One region of the Corynebacterium sp. LK2510 genome, then DNA from elsewhere that is predicted to be linked to it. Evidence: predicted binding sites of a transcription regulator. Region 1 holds the regulator's gene; the other holds the start of a gene.
The links. The regulator LexA, encoded in region 1, represses DNA repair genes until DNA is damaged. The targets are predictions, from matches to a motif close to CGAACANNTGTTCG.
Positions count from the first base shown of each region.

Region 2: a site for LexA is predicted at 5,691-5,704, ahead of VVR41_RS05655 (HNH endonuclease signature motif containing protein). Genes of this name have one in related genera too.

Region 1 is NZ_JAYWLR010000001.1:139,280-150,987, reverse strand. Features, by position in the region: gene VVR41_RS00685 (DEAD/DEAH box helicase) at 1-1,949, shown strand, start outside; gene VVR41_RS00680 (hydrogen peroxide-inducible genes activator) at 2,104-3,060, shown strand; gene hrpA (ATP-dependent RNA helicase HrpA) at 3,128-7,030, shown strand; gene nrdR (transcriptional regulator NrdR) at 7,044-7,502, opposite strand; gene VVR41_RS00665 (hypothetical protein) at 7,662-8,033, opposite strand; gene lexA (transcriptional repressor LexA) at 8,250-8,939, shown strand; gene VVR41_RS00655 (DeoR/GlpR family DNA-binding transcription regulator) at 9,070-9,855, shown strand; gene VVR41_RS00650 (uracil-xanthine permease family protein) at 9,868-11,157, opposite strand; gene hflX (GTPase HflX) at 11,235-11,708, opposite strand, start outside.
Region 2 is NZ_JAYWLR010000007.1:60,682-72,389, reverse strand. Features, by position in the region: partial or broken gene VVR41_RS05675 (IS256 family transposase) at 1-787, shown strand, start outside; gene VVR41_RS05670 (ABC transporter ATP-binding protein) at 1,200-1,955, opposite strand; gene VVR41_RS05665 (FecCD family ABC transporter permease) at 1,952-3,019, opposite strand; gene VVR41_RS05660 (ABC transporter substrate-binding protein) at 3,074-4,246, opposite strand; gene VVR41_RS05655 (HNH endonuclease signature motif containing protein) at 4,401-5,660, opposite strand; gene gluQRS (tRNA glutamyl-Q(34) synthetase GluQRS) at 5,819-6,721, opposite strand; gene VVR41_RS05645 (queuosine precursor transporter) at 6,677-7,381, shown strand; gene tgt (tRNA guanosine(34) transglycosylase Tgt) at 7,378-8,634, opposite strand; gene VVR41_RS05635 (MMPL family transporter) at 8,627-11,065, opposite strand; tRNA gene VVR41_RS05630 (tRNA-Ser) at 11,174-11,258, opposite strand; gene VVR41_RS05625 (CsbD family protein) at 11,301-11,507, opposite strand; gene VVR41_RS05620 (nucleoside deaminase) at 11,597-11,708, opposite strand, start outside.

The DNA.
Region 1 (11,708 bases):
GCGAGACGGTCTACGTCGGTGGCTCGCAACGCCCCGTTCCCCTCGACTTCAGCTACGTGTTCTCCGCGGTGCACGAGACCATCGAAGAACTGGTCAAAGACGGAAAAACTCCGATCTACGTTGTTCACTTCTCCCAGCGCGAAGCCGCCGAACGCGCCCAAGCTCTGACCAGCATGACTTTGGTCAACCGGGAGGAGAAGGACCGCATCGCCGAGGAAATCGGGGATTTCCGCTTCACCACGGCATTCGGCAAAACCTTGTCCAAGCTGCTGCGACGCGGCATTGCCGTCCACCACGCAGGAATGCTGCCAAAGTACCGCAGGCTCGTCGAAAGACTCTCCCAACGTGGATTGCTCAAGGTGATTTGCGGAACCGACACTCTCGGCGTGGGAATCAACGTCCCCATCCGCACGGTCTTGATGACAGGCCTGGCAAAGTACGACGGAACACGGCAGCGCATCTTGAAATCTCGGGAGTTCCACCAGATCGCCGGGCGCGCCGGGCGCGCCGGGTTCGACACGGAAGGCTCCGTCGTCGTGGAGGCCCCCGAACACGAGATTGAGAACGCGAAGCTGCGCCGGCGTGTCGGCGACGATCCTAAAAAGCGCAAGAAGATGCGGACCAAGTCCGCTCGCGAGGGCGACGTCTCGTGGTCGAAGAAGACTTTCGAGCGTCTCACCACTGCTGAACCGGAGGAGCTCACCAGCCAGTTCCGGGTTTCCAACTCGATGCTGCTCAACGTCATCGCCCGCCCCGGGGACGGGTACGAGCACATGAAGCACTTGCTGCGCACCAACCACGACAACCGCGCGAAGCAAAACCGCGACATCCTCACCGCCGTTGACCTGTTCCGCGGCTTGGTCAATGCTGGCGTTGTCGAGCGCACTCCGGATTCACCAGCAATGCGGCCCTACACGCTCACGGCAGAACTCGACCGGGATTTTGCGCTGAACCAACCACTGTCCCCGTTCGCCTTGGCCTTCCTCACGCTCCTGGATCCGGAGTCGGACACCTACACTCTGGACGTGATCTCGACATTCGAGGCGATCCTCGATGATCCCCGGCAACTGCTTCAGGCGCAGCAGTCCGCCGCGCGCTCAGAAGAGATCGCCGCGCTCAAAGCCGACGGGGTGGACTACACCGAGCGCATGGCGATTGTTGAGGAGATCACCCACCCGAAGCCGCTGCACGACGAGCTTGATGAGGCATTCGAGACGTTCACCAAAGGCAATCCGTGGGCGCGGGAATTCGAGCTTTCCCCGAAGTCGGTCGTGCGCGACATGATCGAGCACGCCATGACGTTTTCTGATCTCATTGCAACCTACGGCCTGGCACGGTCAGAAGGCGTAGTCTTGCGCTATCTCACAGACGCCTGGCGCACGCTATCGCACTCGATCCCTGAGGCGCACCTCAACGACGAGCTGGAGGACATCATCGCCTGGCTCGGCGAACTAATCCGCCAGGTCGACTCCTCACTCATCGACGAATGGGCGCACATGGCGGACGAATCTTCGCCGATCTCCCAGGAGACGCTCGACCGCGAGCTCGCATTCGGGGTGGACGACCCCACAGCCCTGACGGCGAACCGTCGTGCGTTTCGCATCATGGTCCGAAACTACTTCTTCCGCATGGTCGAGCTGTTCGCTTTTGAGAAGGAGGACGCCCTCGCCGACATGCTTGACTACCTCGACGCCGACTCGCGCCCGGACTGGCCCGCAGCCATGGACGACTACTTCGACGAGTACGACGACCTTTCCACGGGCACAGACGCCCGCGGCCCGGAGTACTTCCGCATTGCAGACGACACCGGTCGGGAATGGGAGGTCGTGCAGATTCTCAAGGACCCGGAAGGTAACAATTCCTACCAGCTGCGCGGCATCGTCGACCTTGATGCCTCTGATGCGGCTGGCGAGGTTCGTCTCCGCTCAGTCGAACTCGTCGTGCGATAACCATTGCGGGGTTGTGCCTCGTGTCGCTGTGTGGGGCTGGTCGTCGATAAGCGCCCAGCATAAGCACGCCGCACCATCGGGTGTATGAGGACACAGCGTTTTCACATTGGGGAGTGCGGCCATTGCCCTATAACGTTCTTGTACACTAATAGGTATGAGCAATAGGGAATATCGGCCGACACTCGCACAGCTGCGAACTTTTGTCACCATCGCAGAGAACCGCCACTTCGGCACCGCCGCGAGCAAGCTCAACATTTCCCAGCCCTCCCTCTCCCAGGCACTCGTTGCACTTGAAACCGGATTGGGAATTCAGCTGATCGAGCGCTCCACCCGAAAGGTGATTGTCACCTCCGCTGGCGAGGAGCTACTTCCCTATGCCAAGGCGACGCTCGAGGCGGCGGATAGCTTTGTCGCGCATTCCCGCGGTGCCCAGGGCGTGCTGTCGGGTCCGATGAGCATCGGCTTTATCCCGACTCTCGCGCCGTACGTCCTACCGAACTTCCTGCGCGCGTGCCGCTCGGAGTTTCCCGAGCTCGCCCCGCGTATCGTCGAGGACCAGACCGAACGCCTCCTCCAGCAGCTGCGTGACGGCCAGATCGATTTCGCCATCCTCGCCATCCCGACCGATTCGACCGGCCTGTCCGAATTCGAGCTTTTCACGGAGCGTTTCGTCGTTGTCACCGATGAGAACCACCCGGCCGCCGGTCGGAGGGATCTGCCACTCGAGGTGCTCGAAAAGCTCGACCTTCTTCTGCTTGACGACGGCCACTGCTTGCGCGACCAGATCGTCGACCTGTGCCGCATCGTCCACGCATCCCCCGTCACGAACACTGAGACTGCCACCCGCGCGTCGTCGCTCACCACGATCATGCAGCTCGTGGTCGCTGGGCTGGGCTCGACTCTGGTTCCGGAATCGGCGGTGGCCACGGAATGCACCCGCCCGGGCTTGCGCGTTGCCACCTTTGATGATTCCGTCATCGCACAACGCACTGTCGGGTTAGTGTGCCGCTCGAGTTCCTCGCGCGCGAAGGAATACCAGGCCGTCGGTGAGCTCGTGACCCGCGCCTTGGAAGACGCCGTCGAGCGCGGCAAGGCAGTGATTGCGGGGTAGATCCCCGCGTTGTTCGGCCTGCGCTGAGGTCGTATCCAGGCCGAACGACTAAGGTAGTTGGGCAGTTATGAACGATGCCTCCACTGCCCCAACCCGCGCCGACCTCCACGACCGTCTGGACGCCGTCCCGCTGTCCGAGGTGCGCCGTTTCCAGCGACGCTTGAAGAAAGCCCGCGCCCCTCAGGCTCTCGAGGCGATCGCGCGCGACATCGACGCCGCAGCCGCTGCTGTGGCTGCGCGCGATGCCGGCATCCCAGCCATTTCCTACCCGGAGCAGCTGCCCGTATCCGCGCGCAGAGAAGACATCATGGAGCTGATGCGCGACCACCAGGTCGTGATCATCGCTGGTGAGACGGGCTCGGGTAAGACTACTCAGATTCCGAAGATGCTCCTCGAGCTCGGCCGCGGACGCCGCGGCCTGATTGGCCACACGCAGCCGCGCAGGCTGGCCGCACGCACCGTAGCAGAACGCATCGCCGACGAGCTCGGCCAGAAGATCGGCGAAAGCGTCGGATACGCCATTCGCTTCGACGACCGTGTCTCGCAGACAACCGCCGTGAAGCTCATGACAGACGGCATCCTGCTCGCCGAGATGCAGCGCGACCGTTTCCTCAACGCCTACGACACCATCATCATTGATGAGGCGCACGAGCGCAGTCTCAACATCGATTTCCTTCTGGGCTACCTCAAACGCCTTCTACCCCACCGCCCTGACTTGAAAGTCATTGTCACCTCGGCGACCATCGATCCGGAAAGCTTCGCGCAGCACTTCGCAGCACCCGACGGGACCCCTGCCCCCATCATTGAAGTCACCGGGCGCACCTATCCCGTTGAAATCCGCTACCGCCCGCTCGTGTCCACCGTCGGCGGCAAAGAAGTGGACGTCGACATGATCGACGGCGTAGTAGAAGCCGTCGAGGAGCTGATGCGGGAAGGCGACGGCGACATCCTCTGTTTCTTCTCCTCGGAACGCGACATCCGCGACGCGATGGAAGCCATCGAAAAGAAGCGGTGGCGCGGAGTGGAGGTCACTCCCCTGTTCGGGCGACTGTCCAACGCCGAACAGCACCGTGTTTTCTCTCCGCATTCGGGTCGGCGAATCGTGCTGTCCACTAACATCGCGGAGACCTCGCTAACGGTGCCCGGAATCCACTACGTTGTCGATACCGGGCTCGCGCGAATTTCGCGCTACTCCACGCGCACCAAGGTGCAGCGCCTACCCATCGAGGAAATCTCCCAGGCCTCCGCCAACCAACGCTCTGGAAGATCCGGTCGCGTTGCCGACGGCATCGCAATTCGTTTGTATTCCGAGGAACATTTCGAGGCACGCCCCGAGTTCACCGACCCGGAGATCCTGCGCACCAACCTCGCCAGTGTCATCCTCCAGATGATTTCGCTGCGCCTGGGCGACATTTCTGAGTTCCCCTTCATCCAGCCGCCGGATCCCAAGGCCGTGCGCGACGGGTTGCTTACCCTCCACGAGATCGGAGCCGTCACGGACAAGGAGCGCGACGGGGCTCCCGTGCTCAGTGACATCGGCCGCGACATCTCGCGCATCCCCGTCGACCCGAAGATGGCGCGCATGCTAGTTGAGGCCGAACGCCTCGGTGTGTTGGACGACGTCACAATCATTGTCGCCAGCATGACCATTCAGGATGTTCGAGAACGCCCGCTGGAGTTCCAAGCCCAAGCTGACCAGGCACATGCGCGTTTTAAGGACACAACGTCTGATTTCCTCTCGGCGTTGAAGCTATGGGACTACATCGACGAGTCGCGCGACGAGCTGTCCGGAAACCGCTTCCGCAAGCGGATGACCAAAGAGTTCCTCCACTACATGCGCATTCGCGAGTGGTACGACCTGGTGCGCCAGCTCCGCGACGTCGAAAAGCAGCTCGGGTGGTCCAGGGCCGAGAATATCGCCGGGGAACGGGACGCGGATGCTATCCACAAGTCTCTGCTGACGGGCCTTTTGTCGAGCATTGGAGCACGCGTAGGCGAGTCCCGCGAATTCCTCGGTGCGCGCGGGACCCATTTCCTTGTCTTCCCCGGGTCCTCCCTCGCAAAGCGCCCCCCGGCTTTCCTTATGGCCGCAGAGCTCGTGGAGACCTCTCGGCTGTGGGCGCGCGACGTGGCAAAAATTGAGCCGGAATGGGTCGAGAAGGCCGCTGGCCCCCTGCTCAAGCACAGCTATTCTGACCCGATCTGGTCGCGCAAGCGTTCTGCGGCGATGGTTCACCAAAAGTCCCTCTTGTACGGTGTGCCCATCGTGCGCGACCGCCTCGTCCCGCTGCACCGGGTTGATCCCGAGGGCGCGCGCATCATGTTCATCCGTCACGCGCTGATCGAAGGCGACTGGAACCGCCACCACACGTTTATTGATCACAACGAGGCCCTCCTGCAGGAAGCCTCTGAGGTGGAGGAGAAGCTTCGTCGCCGCGGACTCGTCGTTGACGAGGACACCTTGTTCGACTTCTACGACGAGAGGCTGCCCGCGTCCGTCACCACCGCGCGCCATTTTGACTCGTGGTGGAAGAAGAAGCGGGCAGCGGATCCGGCATTCCTCGACTTCGACCCGGCCGCGCTTGTCGACGACTCCGCCGTCGCCACCGACACCGCCTTCCCTCCCACCTGGCGCCAAGGCAGCATCGACTATGCGCTGCGCTACAAGTTTGAGCCGGGCGACCCGTTGGACGGCATCACCGTCGACGTGCCCGTTCCTCTCCTGGCGGGCTTCGACGCTTCCGGGTTCGACTGGCTCGTGCCGGGCCTGCGCGAAGAGCTGGTCACCGAGCTGATCCGCACACTGCCCAAGGCCCTGCGACGCACGGTCGTGCCCGCCCCCGACTTCGCCGCCCGAGCGGTGCCCAAATTGCTGCCACGCGAATCCCCTCTCGTCGAACAGCTCGCAGACGTCTTGCGCTCCCTCGGCGGTGCCGGCATCAATGCCGGTGACTTCCGCCCTGATGCACTGCCTGCTCACTTGCGAGTGACCTACGCCGCGATCGATAAGCGCGGCAACACCATCGATCACGACAAGGATCTCAGCGCGCTGAAACAGCGCCAAGCTGGGCACATCCGGACCTCGGTATCTAAGGCCACCAAGCATTCGGAAACGGACACGGTGCAGAAATGGACCGCCGACAGTTTGGGATCCATCGACGAGACGGTCGAAACCACCATCGACGGCAACGTGGTTGAAGCTTTCCCCGCGCTGGAGGTGACCAGCACCGGGGTCCGCGTTCGGGTCCACCCAACCCGCGCCGCCGCAGACGCGTCGATGGTCACTGCAACGCTTACGCTGCTCCTGCGGGAGATATCGGTGTCAACGTCCCAGATGACTAAGGGGCTTCCGCTGCGGCACAAGGTGGCAGTGGATAACTACCCGCATGGTGGGGCTGAAGGGCTTGTCGACGACGCCCGTGTTGCCAGCATCCGAGACCTCATGTTTGCTCACGGTGGGCCCGTGCGCAGCCCCGAGCAGTTCGAAGCGTTGGTGTCCAAGGTGAAGCCCGAGACACCAGGTGCTGTGCGACGAATGGTGGTCGGAATTGCTCCAGGACTTGTCGAATACGCAAACATTGCCGCGGAGTTAAGCAAATGGGAGGGCCCAGCAATCGACGATATGCGTTCGCAGTTGGCGTTCTACCTACCTCGCCATGCTCTGACTATCCATGGTTTGGAGCGCCTCCAGCACTTACCGCGCTATATCGCCGCGATGAAACTGCGCCTCGAGGACATGGCGCTGGATCCAGATCGTGACGCAGAGCGCCAGGCGGTTGTGGATTCGGTGAAGAATCAGCTCGCCACTAAGGTCTCCCGGCTGCCAGCTGGCCGAGAAAAGACCCCCGCCTTCAAGGAAATAGCCTGGCGCATCGAAGAACTGCGCGTCAGCCTGTTCGCTCAACGACTCGGAACCGCGAAACCGGTGAGCCAACGTCGCATCGAGAAGATGATCGACAAACTTGCGTAGTCCTGGCCGCGGCCTAGAAGCGTTCCCGGTCGCGGCGACGCATGAGTCGAATCTCGGATTCAAAATCATCCGCAGACTCGAAAGATTTGTATACGGAGGCGAATCGCAAATACGCCACCTCATCTAACGCGCGCAACGGTTCCAGAACGGCCAGTCCAACGTCGTTGGCGTTGACCTGGGAGCTTCCGTGGCTTCGGACGGTCTCTTCGACTTGCTGAGCCAGACGCTTGAGGGCGTCATCGGAAACGTCGCGGCCTTGGCACGCGCGGCGCACGCCGACGATAAGTTTGTCGCGGTCGAATGGCTCACTGACACCGTTTCGTTTCATCACCATCAGGATCGCCTTCTCGACCGTGGTGAAGCGTCCCCCGCACTCAGTGCACTCGCGGCGGCGCCGAATAGCCGAGCCCGCGTCAATTGCCCGGGAGTCCATCACCCGGGAGTGCTGATTCTGGCAGAACGGGCAGTACATTCTCGCCTTTCTCCTTCCGCGGAGGATTCGACCTCCGTGAGGTCGGCTCCGCACATGGCGCATCTAAGCAGCGCAGTCAACACGAATGGCAACTGCAGTAGGGCCATCATAATCTGGAAGGCAACCCGATCAACGAGTGAGGCCACGCTAGCTGTACAGCTAGCGCAGCTCAGCGTGAATGACCTCGCGGGTGGTGTCAACCGGAGCGTAGGCATTTTCCCCATCAGCGAAGATGCCGCCAATCGAAGAACCCACGAGCAGCGCGAAGCCGGCGAGGGTTCCGAGGAGAACTCCCGCACGAACGTCTTGACGTACGCCTTCCCGTTCGAACCCAGAATTCTCGGCGGAAACTCGTTCGAATCGTGAGCGTTCAGACGTTCGAACATGTGCGTGCAGAGTCCGGACCGAGGATCCCTCTGTCATTCGAACACCACTCGATGGAATGTCCCAGATTTCCGCCGGGCGAGCAGAACGTAAGGCAGTAGGAGCTTTGAAGGACCCAGCTACGGTGGGACGAATTGCAATGGTCATGGTCTCTCCTTTGTTCGATGGGTGCAGTGTAGGACGGTGACCCAACACTGCAATCCAACGTTCGCGCAGTTGTTCGAGTCTCGCTGCTGTGTTCGATTTATAGCACATGACCCAAAAGGTGTCTACACAAAACGCAGACGACTCGAACATGTTTGCCCTATCTGTTACTTTGGATGAGGAACGCACGGTGTCGGAGAGAGAAGAGGGAAAACTACAATGGCCCGCAAGAGAAATGACGCAAACGAACTCGACCTCAGCGTCCTGTCCGATCGGCAGCGGCGAATCCTAGAAGTGATCCGGGATGCGGTCGTTCTTCGCGGTTATCCGCCGAGCATCCGAGAAATTGGAGATGCCGCGGGACTTCAGTCGACATCCTCGGTCGCCTACCAGCTCAAGGAGCTTGAAAAGAAGGGCTTCCTCCGCCGAGACCCCCACAAGCCCCGCGCAGTCGATCTGCGCCACCTGCCGGAAGCAACGAAAGCTCCCTCGCGGGCCAAAGCCAAAGCTGTCGACACTCCGGAGGATGCCTCCGCCGCACGCTTTATCCCTGTTGTCGGACAAATCGCGGCGGGCTCCCCCATTTTGGCGGAGCAGAACGTCGAGAGCTACCTCCCGCTGCCGGGAGACCTTCTCGGCGACGGAGAGCTTTTCATGTTGCAGGTTGTCGGCGAGTCCATGCGAGACGCCGGCATCCTCGACGGCGACTGGGTAGTGGTGCGTTCCCAGCCTGTGGCTGAGGAGGGCGAGTTTGTCGCCGCGCTTCTCGACGGCGAAGCGACTGTCAAAGAGTTCCACCGCGACTCCACAGGAGTGTGGCTTTTGCCCCACAACGATGCTTTCTCTCCCATTAAGGGCGACGAGTCGCAGATCATGGGCCGCGTGATCTCTGTCTTCCGCACGCTGTAACAGTTCCACTCCCCCGCCAGGGGGAGCCCCATCCCCGGACTCGCTCTGGTAGGGCAGGATTTGAGAGAATAGTTCTCAACAATGCCATCGAATGCCCACCATCCGGTGGCGGAGGAACGCGGAGGTAGGAATGTACGCGGATGAACGGCGTCGCCAGATTGCATCGCTGACTGCGGTTGCGGGGCGCGTCAGCGTCACTGAATTGGCTGAGCGATACGACGTCACAGCGGAGACCATTCGCCGGGACTTGGCGGTACTCAGCGCGGAAGGTGTCATCCACCGTGTGCACGGTGGTGCCGTAGCCAGCCAGGCTTACCTGAGCGCTGAGGTGCCTCTCGACGCACGCTACCGCTCGGCCTCCGGCGCGAAGACCGCCATCGCCCGGGCAGCCCTCGATTTCATTCCGGATCACCCCGAGGGCGGTATCTTTCTGGATTCCGGCACAACGATCAGCATGCTCGCTTCCCAGCTCGTGGACCACCCCGGCGCCGACGATCTGCCGATCGTCACCAATTCCCTCCCGATCGCTCTGGAATTATCCAGCGAAGGTCTAACGAACGTGCAGTTGCTCGGCGGGAAGGTACGAGCCCTGTCGCAAGCGGTCGTCGGAGACACTGCCCTTCGTAGTTTGGCCCTGATGACGGCCGATGTAGCGTTTATCGGCACCAATGCGCTCACCGTCGATCATGGGCTGTCTACCGCCCACGCCCAGGAGGCGGCCGTTAAAGCGGCGATGGTGACAAACGCAAGTAAGGTCGTCGTACTCTGCGACTCGTCCAAGCTAGGTAACGACTACGTGGTCAACTTCGCCACCTTGGATGACATCGACGTTCTCGTCACCGACGCTGGGGCTCCACCCTCAATTGTGGAGCGATTCGAGGACCACGGCATCGAGGTCGTGCTCGCTGCGCCCTGATCCGCGCTACGGCTACCTGCCGAAGCCGTCGTAGGAGCCTTCCCCAAACGTGGTGTATGCGGCCCTCATGAGGGGATACACCACGATCACACCGACTGAGCCTAGGGCGATTCCCTCGAGTTGGACGGAGCCGATGGTCAGCGACAAGTTACCGATCCCCACGATGAGCGCGACCGCCGCCGCCGCCAGGTTGGCAGGATGTGTGAAGTCCACACGGTTGTCCTGCCAGATCCGCACTCCCAGCATGCCGATGAGGCCGTAGAGCACCAGGCAAGCACCACCCAGGACGCCGACGGGGATCGTGAAAATGACGGCGCCGAACTTCGGCACGAACGCGAGGGCGATGGCGAACAGTGCGGCCACCCAGTAGGCAGCCGTGGAATAGACCTTCGTCGCGGCCATTACACCGATGTTCTCCGCGTACGTCGTCGTACCGGAACCACCGAAGCTTCCCGCGAGCGTCGTAGCGACACCGTCACCAATGAGCGCGCGACCCTGGTATCCGTCCAGGTTTTCCTTGGTCATCTCCCCCACTGCCTTCACGTGGCCCACGTTTTCGGCGATCAGGACCACCAACACCGGCAGGGTGACAAGAATTGCTGAGAGGTGGAACTGCGGAGTGTGGATCGGTGGCAATCCGAGCCACGGGGCGTCGGCAATTGTCTCCAGTGCGTCCTGTGACAAGCCACCGGTCAGGGCTGCTGCGACCCAACCAACAATGACACCGACGAGGATGCTGAGCCGCGCGGCCATCCCTCGGGTTGCCACTGTGAAGAGCAGGATGGTTGCGAGAGTCACTCCAGCAATCGCGGGTTGCGCTTCGAAGTTTTGTACCGCGGTTGGCGCGAGGTTGAAGCCGATCAGCGCGACGATCGCGCCTGTGACCACAGGAGGCATCACCGCATCGATGATTCGTCTGCCCGCGGCCTGCACGAGGAAGCCGACAAGGATCAGGGCAATACCTGTCACAACGACTCCGCCGAGCTGCGCTCCCACTCCATAGGCCTGGGAAGCGGTCAGCGGCGCGATGAAGGCGAATGACGACCCCAAGTAGGAGGGCACCTTGTCCCGGGTCAACACAAGGAAGATGATCGTGCCCAGGCCGGAGAAAAGCAGTGTTGTATTGACAGGAAAACCGGTCAGTGTCGGAACCAGCAGTGTGGCACCGAACATTGCCACAACGTGCTGCATTCCGATACCGATTGTCCTCGGCCAACTGAGGCGCTCATGCGGTGCTACGACCGCACCTGGGGTGACTCGGCGTCCGTCTCCGTGGAGGGTCCATTTAGATGAAGTACTCACGAAGCGCCATTATGCTCCCGTGCGGCGCACACACGTCAAGTGGCTGCCAGGGTGGCTGCGCACCGGGGCGCAGCCACCTAGGCGATGACGAACTCCGCGTATCGATCGGCAAGGACGCGCGGGAGGCGGACGTCGATAAGCGTGCCGTCCTCTTCGTAGCTCTCGGAGCGCACCGTGCCCTCCTCGTGGATGCGGCTGACCACATCGCCACGCGTAAAGGGCACGAGCATCTGCACGTGGGCGTCAAGGGTATTGAGGAACATCTCGATGCGGCCCTCGAGCTCCGGGATGCCCTCACCCGTCAATGCCGAGACGAACACAACCTCGTGGCCCGTTCCGTCAAAGGCGTGGCGCAGCTCGGCGAGGACAACCGGATCAGCCTCATCGATCTTGTTCACCACGATGATCTCCGGCGGGATTGCCTCGCCGGTGTCACGCGTGATGTCAGAGAGCACCTTGTTCACAGCGGTGATCTGCTTCAGCGGGAAAGCGTCCGAGCCGTCGACTACGTGCAGGAGGAGATCAGCGTTGGTGACTTCCTCCAGTGTCGA
Region 2 (11,708 bases), on a different contig from region 1:
CTTCCGGACTCGACCCCTGGATTCTGGCCCGTACCTGTATGTTTCCTGCGACGCGTTGATCATGAAGGTGCGTGAAGGCGGACGGGTCGTGAAAACCTCCGTCCTACTGGCCACCGGTGTGAACGCGGAAGGCTATCGGGAACTACTCGGTATGCAGGTCGCCACCTCGGAGTCGATGGCCTCCTGGACGGGTTTCTTCCGCGACCTCAAGGCCCGGGGCCTCAACGACGTCTACCTGGTCACCAGCGACGCACACTTAGGTATCCAGCACGCCATCGGCGAGGCACTGCCCAAGGCCTCCTGGCAGCGGTGCCGGACGCACTTTTCGAAGAATCTCTCCGGGATGGTGTCGAAGACGCAGTGGCCGACATTGTCGGCGATGTTCCACACGATCTTCCAGCAACCTGACGCCCAGGCTGTGTGGGATCAGGCACGGGAGAAGGTGGGCTTCTGTGAGCAGAAGTTCCCGCATGTTGCGGACTATCTCGAGGAGTCCCTCGACGAGCTGCTGGCTTTCACCCACGCCCCGAAGGCGGTGTGGACGAAGGTGTAGTCGAACAACCCGACTGAAAGGCTCAACCGGGAGATCCGCCGGCGCACCGACGTCGTGGGGATCTTCCCGAACCGAGATGCCGTCGTCCACCTCGTCGGGGCGGTGCTGGCGGAGCAGCACGATGAGAGGATCCAGCAGAAGCGCTACATGTCGCTGACGGCCCTGGAGCAGACAAAGGCGATGATGGCTGCCGCCGTCATCGATGCCGGCGACACCGTTCAGGAGGTCGCATGAGCCAGTCTCACCATCGGGCTCGTGCCGGTCCCTGACACCGTCATGCTGCTTGTTTTATCGAAAGGGCAGATACACTACTCGCGTGGAGTCAGATCACGATCCACGTCCCCACCGAAGTACTGGCGATTCAACTTACAGACGTCATTGGCCGACAAGTTATGCACTTGTCGCCACTGAGTTTTCTTTCCATGCGGCATGGCACTGTATTCCGTGATTAAATCCGCCGTCTCAGCGGCAGTACGAAACTTCAACGTGATTGCGAACTCCTTGACTCAGATGACTCACAACCAGGTTGGCAAATAGCGATTGAATTCAATTCCCACATCCTCCGCAAAATAATCCCGCCCCCGATACGTACCGAGGGGCGGGATTCTGTTGTGTACACGCCGACGCTTATCGACGCCAGGCCTGCCTACCTAATGGCGCAGACCACCGGAACACCAACGTGGTCGAGAATCTCGGTCTCTACCTGGTAGACCTTCTGCAGCAGCGTCGAGGACATGATCTCGCTGGGCGCGCCCTGCGCGGTAATAACACCCTTATGCAGCACGATGAGCTCGTCGCAAAAGCGCGCTGCCAGGTTCATGTCGTGAATGGCCACGATGGCCAGCGAGTCGTTAGCGCGGACGCGCTGGCGCAACTGCGCTAGGACAAACAACTGCCAGTGCAGGTCCAGGGCGGACGTCGGCTCATCCAGCAGCATGACCGAGGGGTCAGACACCAGCATCTGTGCCACCGCAACCAACTGGCGTTGACCGCCGGACATATCGCTCAAGTACTTCTGCGCGAGGTGCGGGATTTCCAACTCGTGCAGGATCGCCGCCGCGCGGTGCAGGGCCTCCTTGGGAGGGAAATAGCGCCGCGCGGAGACGGCCACAGTTTCAAAGGCCGTCAGCGCTGCGGTTCTGGGGAGGTCTTGGGGGACGTAGCCAATGATGTCGCGAAGTTCGCGTCCCGTGAAGGTTTTTGTGCCATCGGTGAGGGCGATGGTGCCGTCGATAAGCGGGTGCACCCCGGCGATGGTCTTGATCAACGTGGATTTTCCGGAGGCGTTCGGCCCCAGCAAACCCACTACGGTGCCGCCGCGAAGCGGTGACGCCGTCAGGTTGTCCACAATTCGGGTGCGGCCGTAGCCCGTTGCTACCTGCGATAGTTCAAGGGAAATCACCACAAGGCTCGCTTTCGCGTCAGGACAATAAAGATGAAGAAGGGCACGCCGATCAGGGCGGTGATGATGCCGATCGGGATAGCCAAGCCGGGAATAATGATCAGGCTCAAGGCGTGCGCACCGGCGAGGAGTGTCGCACCCGCAGCCATCGAGGCCGGCAAGAAGTAGCGCTGATCCTCACCCACCAGCATGCGCGCGATGTGCGGGCCGACCAGGCCGATAAAGCCGATGATTCCGCAGAACGCGACGGCGCTGGCTGTCAGCACCGAAACAATGCCCAGCATGACCACGCGCAGCGTAAGCACATTCACGCCCATGGCCTTGGCGCGTTCATCACCCAAGCGCAGGGCAGTGAGCTGCCACGACAGGAACCACATCACGGGTAGGGAAACCACCAAAGCACCGGCGACGACGGAATTGCCCAGCCACGTCGCGCGGGACATGGACCCCATCATCCAAAAGACAATGCGCTGCAGAGCTTCAGCGGAGGACCTGTACTGCATCAGTGCGAGGAGGGCCTGGAAGAGAAAGACCAGACCGATTCCCAGCAGGATCATGGTCTCCGCGCTGGCCTTTTTCACAATTGCTGCCGCAATGATGACTCCGGTGGCGAGCATCGAGGAGCCCCACGCCATCGCCGCCAGGCTCAGCTGTGGGTGACCCAGCGGGTTCCAGCCCAGCACGATGCCGGCGGCGCCACCAAAGGCAGACGCTGCAGAGATGCCCAAGGTGAACGGCTCCGCGAGGGGGTTACCCAGAATTGTCTGCATTTGCGAACCCGCGGCACCCAGGGACATGCCCACCAGTACCGCCATCACCGACATGGGCAGGCGTAGTTTCCACAGCACGGTATGTGCGGTGTCGTCTAAGGAAGACGGGTTTACAAGCCCCACAAAGACATCGCGCACGCTGAGGTTCACGGGCCCGACAATTGTGCCAACGGTGAAGGCGGCAACGGCGAGGAACACGAGCCCCGCGATGATGAGCCGTCGCCTGCGCACGACCTTGTTGTGGCTTTTCAGCAGCTTGTCGATGCTCTCGGCGCACGCATCATCCTGGGGCATTATTGCGGCAGTCAACAGTTTTCCGACTTTCTACCTGGTGGGTGGGCTGGCGGCCTAGTTGGCGTCTGCTGTGAAGAAGGTGCCCGACGCGTCGAACGGAACGTACTTGTCGTGGGCGTCGCTCCACTCCTTGTCGAAGTCGAGGTCCTCGAACAGATCCGGGTGCAGCCACTGAGCAATGCGCTCGATGGCCAGGTAGTTCAGCGGGGAGTCGTAGAACTGGTGCCACATAGCAAGGGTCTCACCGTTGTTCATGGCTGTTACCTGGTCCACGCCAGCGATGTCGGACAGGTTGCCCAAGGACTCGCGCGCTGCTGCTTCTTCCGTGGTGTAGCCGAGGGTGACGTGAGTAACCTTCTCACCCTTCGGGGCCCACGAGCCGCCGGTGACCAGGACCTTCTCCGGATTTTCCTGAATGAGCTTTTCCATGGTGATGTCGCCGAACTCAGAGTCGAGCAGACGGTCGCCGATGTTGTCGCCACCGGCGACACGGACGAAGTCACCGATGTTGGAGTTCTTCACCGTTGAGACGCCGTCCTTGTAACCGGCTGCACGCCACACGAAGACGCTGGGCTTGTCAGCCTTGGCCACGCGGTCTTCCACGCTCTTAACGGTGGAGGTCCACTCGGAGTTGAACTCCTTGGCCTTGTCTTCCTTGCCGAGGAGCTGGCCGTAGATGTCCACGGACTTGGTGGTGTTCTCCAGCGGGTGGAGGCGGAAGTCGGTCACCACGTACTTGATGCTTGCGGCGTCCATCTTCTCGAGGATTCCCGCGTCCTTGGCGGCCTTGTAGTGATCCAGGGTGATGGTCATGACGTCCGGGTTGTAGGACACCAGGTTCTCCACCGACACGTCTCCCTTGCCCAGGTTGCCGATGGTCGGCACGTCTTTGATCTCAGGGTGGGCTTCCGTCAAGCGCTCGTAGTAGGACGGCGCTGCCTTGAGGAGGTCCTCACCCATCGCGACCACGTGGTTGGTGGGGTTGTCACGGTCGATGATGGACGTCGCGAACAGCGCTCGGCCCTCGCCCAGGATGATGCGCTCGGGCTGCTTGTCCAGCGTGACGGTGCGACCGACGACGTCGGTTACCTCGATCGGTCCACTTGCCGAGGGCGTATCGCCCGCGCCGGTCGCGGCGGTGTTGCTCGAGTTTCCTGCGCATGCCGTCAGGGAGACGGACGTGACAAGCGCGAGTGCCGTGGCGGCGACGCGTTTCCACACCTTCATGTTCTGTTCCTTTCACAAGTCCCGAGGACGCTTTCCTCAACTTAGGACAGGCTTACCTTAGGGTGTTTAGGTAAGGCTAGGCAAACCTTTGTCAGGAAACGCTGGTAAAGGCCTGAAAGGACTCGCACCGGGTGCCTCAAATCCTCCTCTCTCGTTAGAACGGCGGGGCGTCGACGGACATGTCGTCGACCGGGGTGATTGTCGGATTTTCCGACATTCCGTCACCGTCACCCCGAGTGTCGATTCGCTTTGCGGCTGCCCGGGTGGCGGCCCGGCGGGCGTCGATAGCTTGGCCAACTGTTTGCACCCAGTTGCGGGAGGCCGCCGCGGTGGGGCCGGTGGCTTCGGTGCGCTCCCAGTGCCCGTCGGCGAAGAGCCAGATCACGTCGTCGGTCGCTGGGTCGATCACGTAGGTCGCCCGCTTGTCGGTTTTCACGTTGTGGTGATGTTGGCACAGGCTGACCAGATTGAACGCTGCGGTCGGGCCGCCGTCAGCGAAGTCCACGCAGTGATCCTTCTGGCAGGCCGCGGCCGGCCGGGAACAGTGCGGGTAGCGGCAGGTCCCGTCGCGCGCCTCGACCGCGCGCTTGATCAGGTCGGGGGTGACGTAGGACGGGCTGACACGACGGGCCGCACAGTCAAGGTCCACCGTGCGGGACGCCTTCGAGTCCAGCAGTTCCGCGGTGGAGCCGTCCACCCAGCCGAAGCCGCGCACGTAGCCCGGTGCGTGATTGACGTCGCTCGCCCGGTAGGTGTGCAGCACCACTTTCGGAGCAGCCATCTCACCGAGCACGAGCCCCTTGAGCGCTTCAGCCTCGCTGATCGAAAACTCTTTCGCCGCCGCAGAGACGGCCGCGTCGATCAGGAGGGCGTCGGCAGCTGAGTACTCCGCATAGATCCCGACCCTGCCCCCGCCGGCGGGCGTCGTGTCATACGTCGGCGGGCGATCTTTGTCGGGCGCAGGATCGATGGAGGGGTCCTCCACCGCAACGAGCGCGTTGAGTTTGCGGCGCAGATTCGCCACCGACGGCAGCACCTGGCGGGGCCTGCGCGGCGTAAGGTAGCGCGCGACCGCGGCGTCGATGCGCGCAAGCACCTCCAGATCAGGCTCGGGACCAAGCTTTCCGAGCACGTTATCGATAGCAATGAGCCGCGCGAAGTCCAGATGAAACAGCCTCTCTTGAACCTCCCTGAGCCGAGGCAGCTCATCGAGGCGGTGTAGCGCGAACACAATGGCCGTCACCGAGAACACACTGCGACCCGAGGCAGCCGCCAGCACATCGACGACTTCTTCGAAGTCCGCATCGATGGGCGGCCGGTTCGCTTGGAACAGTTCGTATTCAGCTCGACGCGTTGCCGTGAGCGCCTCCGCGAGCGGATCGCCCGGCGTATTGACGGTGTAGAAACCCTCCATGATTTATCCCCCTGAACGTGTGGCTTGTATCGCACACATATTCGTATCAAGGGGTCCGGACATGTGGCCCGGCGTTTCCGCAGGTCGCGGGAAGGCACCGCGAAAAAGTGACTAAACTCACATAAAATCGATCTCAGCCGCCAGCCCTACCGTTCTCGTCACTCCCACACCCACGGCCGCCGCGACACCCTCGCCGGGTCGAACACCTCCAGCAGCTCACGCGCCGACGCCACGCCCTCACACCCCAACGAGCACCCCAACGAACGCACCAGTTCGGGCCATGCGGCATCCAAACCCATCTCTCGCAAGGTCACCGCCCCATCGCGCTTGGCCAGGCGCTTACCGTCAGCGTTAACCACCAGCGGCACGTGCACGTACTCCGGCTCCGCATACCCCAACAACTGCGCCAGGTACGCCTGGGCGGGTGCGGACATGAGCAGATCATCACCGCGCACCACCTGGTCGATGCCCTGCTCGCCGTCATCAACCACCACGGCGAGGTTGTACGCCCAGTCACCCGCCTGCGCCTGGTTGAGGTTGCCGCCACGGCGCACAATAACGTCGTCGACAGGCCCAGTGACAGCACCATGGAAGAAGTCGCGCACTGTCCACTCCGCAACAGACGAACGCAGGCGCAGGGCGGGCATGCGGTGATCGTCGGCAAGCTCCTGGCGTCGTAAAGCTCGCTCGGCGTCGGTGAGGTTGCGGCAGGTCCCCGGGTACATGCCGGGCTGGGCGTGGGGCGCGCTGGCGGCCTCGCGAATGTCGCGGCGGGTGCAGTAACACTCGTACACCGGCAACTTCTTCAGCGCCGCCTCGTACAAATCCGAACGCTGCGACTGGTAAACCACCGGCGGGTCGAAATCGATGCCGAGCGCTTCGAGATCTTGGATCTGCCTAGCCGCGGACTCGGCAGAGGAGCGCTCCGAGTCAATATCCTCGACACGCAAGTAAAACGCCCGCCCGCTCTGACGCGCGAAAAGCCACGCAAGAAGTGCTGTGCGCAGGTTGCCGAAATGGAGATCCCCACTCGGCGAGGGCGCGTATCTGCCAGCGTTCATGGCCCTAGGATATTACGGGTGACACACCCAGCTACCCGTTCCCCGTACCCCGTCCTAGTCGCCTTCTTCTGCGCGATCTTCCTGATTTCTAACATCACCGCGCAAAAAGGCGTGCAGATCGGCCCGCTGATCACCGACGGCGCGTTCTTCCTGTTCCCCCTGTCCTACGTCATCGGCGACGTCATCGCCGAGGTCTACGGCTTCCGCGCCGCCCGGCGCGCCGTGTTCACCGGATTCGCCATCGCGGTGGTTGGCATCGTGTCGTTCTACGTGGCGATCTACCTGCCGCCGGCCAGCTTCTACGACGGCCAGGACACCTTCGCCGCCGTGCTCGGCTTGCTGCCGCGCATCGTGGTTGCCTCGCTCGCCGGCTACGTCGTCGGCCAACTGCTCAACGCCTGGGTGCTGCAGAAAATGAAGGACCGCTTCGGCACCAGCAACCTCTGGGCCCGCCTGATCGGCTCGACCATCGTCGGCGAGTTCGCGGACACGCTGCTGTTCTGCGCAATCGCCGCCGCCGTCATTGGCATCGAGACCCCGGGCCAGTTCATCAACTACGTCGTGGTCGGGTTCCTGTGGAAGACGCTCATGGAGGTCATCGTCATGCCTTTGACCTACGCCGCCGTCGCGTGGACTCGCCGCGCGGAAAGCGCCGCCTAGCTTCTCGACGCCGCGTAATACCGCCCAAGAAACTCGTCGCGGAACTCCTCGTACCTGCCCGCATTGATCGCCGCGCGGATGTTGTCCACCAACCGGATCATGAACTCGAGGTTGTGCATGGTGCACAACGTCCCGGCCAGGAATTCCTTCGCGCGCAGCAGGTGGTGGATATACGCGCGGGAGTAGTTCTGCGAGACGTAGCCGCCGAACTCATCGTCCACCCCGGCGAAGTCGCGGCGGAACCGCGCCGCAGCGAGGTTCATCCGCCCGTCGAGCGTGTACACGCCACCGCGGCGCCCGAGCCTGGTCGGCGCGACACAATCGAACGTGTCCGCGCCGGCTTCGACGGCCGTGAAGATGTCGTCCGGCTCCGAAATGCCCAGCAGGTGCCGCGGTGCATCCGCCGGCAGCTCGTCGGTCACCCACCCGACGATCGTGCCGAGGTTCTCCTTCTCCAACGCGCCGCCGATGCCGAAGCCACCGAAACCACGCTTCCCTTCGGCGCGGGCCTGGCGGTCCAGGTCGAGCAGGCCTCGCGTGGCCTGGCGGCGCAAATCCTCGTACTGCGCGCCCTGCACCACGCCCCATAACGATTGCTTCGGCTTAGCGGCGCGCTCGCGAGTGAGCCGGTCGTGCTCATCCAGGCAGCGCTTCGCCCACCTTCGGGTGCGCTCCACGGAATGCTCCTGGTAAGCGCGGGTATCCACCAGCGTGGTCAGCTCGTCGAAAGCGAACATGATGTCGGCGCCAAGCTGGTGCTGGATCTGCATGGACACCTCGGGGGTGAAGCGGTGCTTCGAGCCGTCGATGACGCTTTTGAAGTCCACACCGTCGTCGTCGACACGCGCCATGCGGTCCTTATTGGCCGCGCGGATGTCCGAGTCCACCAGGCCTTCAGTGCCCATCGCGAGGACCTTCTTGAACCCCACACCCAGGCTCATCACCTGGAACCCGCCGGAATCGGTGTACGTCGGCCCGCCCCAGTTGGCAAAGGCAGACACTCCCCCCGCCACGTCCACGATGTCCGGGCCCGGCTGCAGGTAGAGGTGGTACGCGTTGGACAAGATCGCCTGCGCGCCCGTGGAACGGATCTGCTCCGGCGTGAGCGTCTTCACGGTGGCCTTCGTGGCTACCGGGATAAACGCCGGGGTCGCAATGTCACCGTGCGGGGTGCGGATCACACCGGTGCGCCCGTGCTTGCCGGGTGCGTCATACAGCGTCGTCGCCACCTCAAAAGTCAGGTCCTCACGCATGGCTCGCCTCCAGGCTTTCTCGCTTCTCGACGCCCACCTCACGGCGCTTACCTTCAAACTTCTTCTCCAGCCCGGTGCCCTCCACGTCCAGGTCCGGCAGGATGCGGTCGAGCCAGCGCGGCATCCACCACGTGGCGCGGCCGAGGATGAACATGGTGGCGGGGACGAGGGCCATGCGGATAAAGAAGGCGTCGAAAAGCACTGCCGCACCGAGGGAGAAGCCGAAGATCTGGATGAACGGCAGCGGCTGGTCAATGAACGCCACAAAGACCGCGATCATAATGATCGCCGCGGCCGTGACGACACGCGCGCCCTGGGCGAAGCCTTCGACCGTGGCGGTTTCCACGGCGGCGATCTCCGGGTTCGGGTGGCCATTGTCGCGTGCCTCGAGATATCGCTCGCGCATGCGTGTGACCAGGAAGACCTGGTAGTCCATGGCCAGGCCAAACGTGACGCCGATAAGGAAGATCGGCATGAACGACAGGATCGGGCCGGGGGTGTTGACCAGGCCGGTAAAGCCCATCTGGAACACCGCGACGGTCACACCGAACGCCGCGCCCACCGACAGCAAGAAGCCCAGGCCCGCAACGAGCGGCACCATCAGCGAGCGGAACACAAGGATAAGCAGGATGATCGCCAACCCCACCACGACGGCGAGGTAGAGCGGCATCGCGCCCCCGAGCTCCTCGGTGATGTCCATCTGGACCGCGGTCAAACCCGTCAACCCGATGTCCACACCGGTGGCGTCCTCCACCTGAGTGTTCGTGCTACGCAGCGCGTGGGCGACGTCGAGGGTGTACTCCTCCTCCGGCCCGCTGACCGGGGTGGCCACAATCTGGGCCGCGGTGAAATCCTCGTTGACGTTGATCAGCTGCGCATGGCGGATGCCGTTAACCGACGACGCCTGCTCCACCGAGTACAGGAAGGATGCGAGCGACGCCTTGGTCGTCTCGTTGCCGACCTCGTCGGGCATCGCCGCGATGTAGGGCTGAAGGATCTCCGCGTCGGGGTTCACGCCGTGGGCGTCGACGATGACCATGAACTGGCCGTTGACACCTGGGCCAAAGCCCTCACCGATGAGGTCAGCCGCCTTGCGCTGGGTGGTGTCGAGGTTGGAGGTAGTGTCCGACGGCAACGCCATCTCCAGGTTAAGCACCGGCAGCGACAGCGCACCGAGTCCGAGCACCACGGCCGCCATCACGACAGCCGGGAAGCGACGCACGAAGTTGACCCAGCTGCGGCCGAGGGACTTGTTCTCCAGATCCTTCGCCGGGCGAGACCCCGGGCCAGGGTGTCCGGCAACACCCGGGATCTTCAGGCCAAAGGAGCGCTTCCCCCACGCGCCAAGCAGCGCCGGGATCAGCGTCAGCGCGATGAGCACGGCGATGAACACGGTGGCCGCGGCAGCCAAGCCCATCCAGGTAAGGAACTCGATACCGGCGAGCGAGAGCGCCACGAGCGCGGTGAAGACCGTCGCACCCGCGAACACCACCGAGGATCCCGCCGTGCCGGTAGCCAAGCCCGCAGCGTCCGGGGCGTCGAGCGTGGCACGTTCCTGCCGGTAACGCGACAGGATGAACAGGGCATAGTCGATGCCGACCGCGAGACCGATCATCACGGCGAGGACCGGGGTGACGTCGTTGAGCTCGACGAAGTAGGTGGCGCTCAAGATAAGCAGCGCACCAATGCCCACGCCGATCACGGCGGTGACAACGGGCATAGATGCCGCGATGAGCGAGCCGAACGTGACCACCAGGACCACGAACGCCACGGCCAAGCCAACTGCCTCGCTGCCGGTCTTGATCTCAATGGGATCGCCGAAACCGGGCCCACCCGCCTCCACCTGGAGGCCGGCCGCGCGGCCGATGTCCATCGCGTCCTCCACCACCTGGCGGTCTTCCTCGCTGACGGACATGGAGGACTCGGCGCCGAAGTCGAATGCGGTATAGGCGATGCGGCGGTCGTCCGAAAGCGTGCGCACGTTGTACGCGTCGGCGCGGGCCGTCTCCTCCGGCATGCCCATGCTGGTCATCTGTTCGACGATCATGCGGCTGATCTCGGCATTGACAGCCACGGGGTTGCCGAAGCGCTCCGTGTTCTCAATGTCCGGGAGGTTGTCGCGGATGTAGCCGACCGTCTGGTCCATGGCCCGCATGTTCTCCGGCTGGTCCAGCGTCTCCCCCTCCGGCGCGGCGAAGACCACATTGACCGTCGGCGCATTCGCAATATCGCCGGAACCGGGGAAGTTCTCGTCGAGGGTGACTAGGGCATCAATGGACGGCGTGCCCGAAATCGCGAACTCGGAGGTAAACGGTCTGGAAAAAGCCGCGGCCCCCGCAGCGGCGGCCGCCAACAGCATCAGCCATGTCACGATCACGCGCCATTTGTGCAGGTAGGACCAGCGTCCGAGTCGGAAGAGGAGATCAGCCATAAACTTTCCGCGGTTGAAGTGTCAAAGAGCCTTGAGGTCTCCGCCATCATATACGCCAGGCACGACAAAGCCCCCGACCTGCTGGTCAGGGGCTTTGTTCCTACCTTGCGGTAGCGGCGGGATTTGAACCCGCGGTGGTTTTACCCACACTCGCTTTCGAGGCGAGCACCTTCGGCCGCTCGGACACGCTACCGCCGATTAGCGTAACGGCAGCAGGCCCGGGACACCAAATTTGCTACTTCTCGCGGCTGTCCTGAATGTTGGCCGCGATCTCGTTCGCCTTGTCCTTAACGGCGTCGCGCACCTCGGCTGCCTTCTCCTTCAGGCCGCCGCCGAGCTGGTCAGCCTTGCCGTCGTTCTCGAGGTCCTTGTTGCCGGAGAGGTCGCCGGCAGCTTCCTTCGCCTTACCCTTGAGCTGGTCGCCCTTGCCTTCAAGTGCCATGAGGAGACTCCTTACCTAAAATCGATTGTTACTAACGCCTCCACTGTAACGACGCCGCTTGGGTCGCCGCGTAACAATTCCATGACGGTTCAGCGCAAGGAAGCGAAGAAACGACTGAGCAATTCCGCATTCTCCTGCTCACGCACCCCGCCGCGCACGTCGACGGTGTGGAGGTGGTGCGGGTCCCGGAGGGCGTCGAGA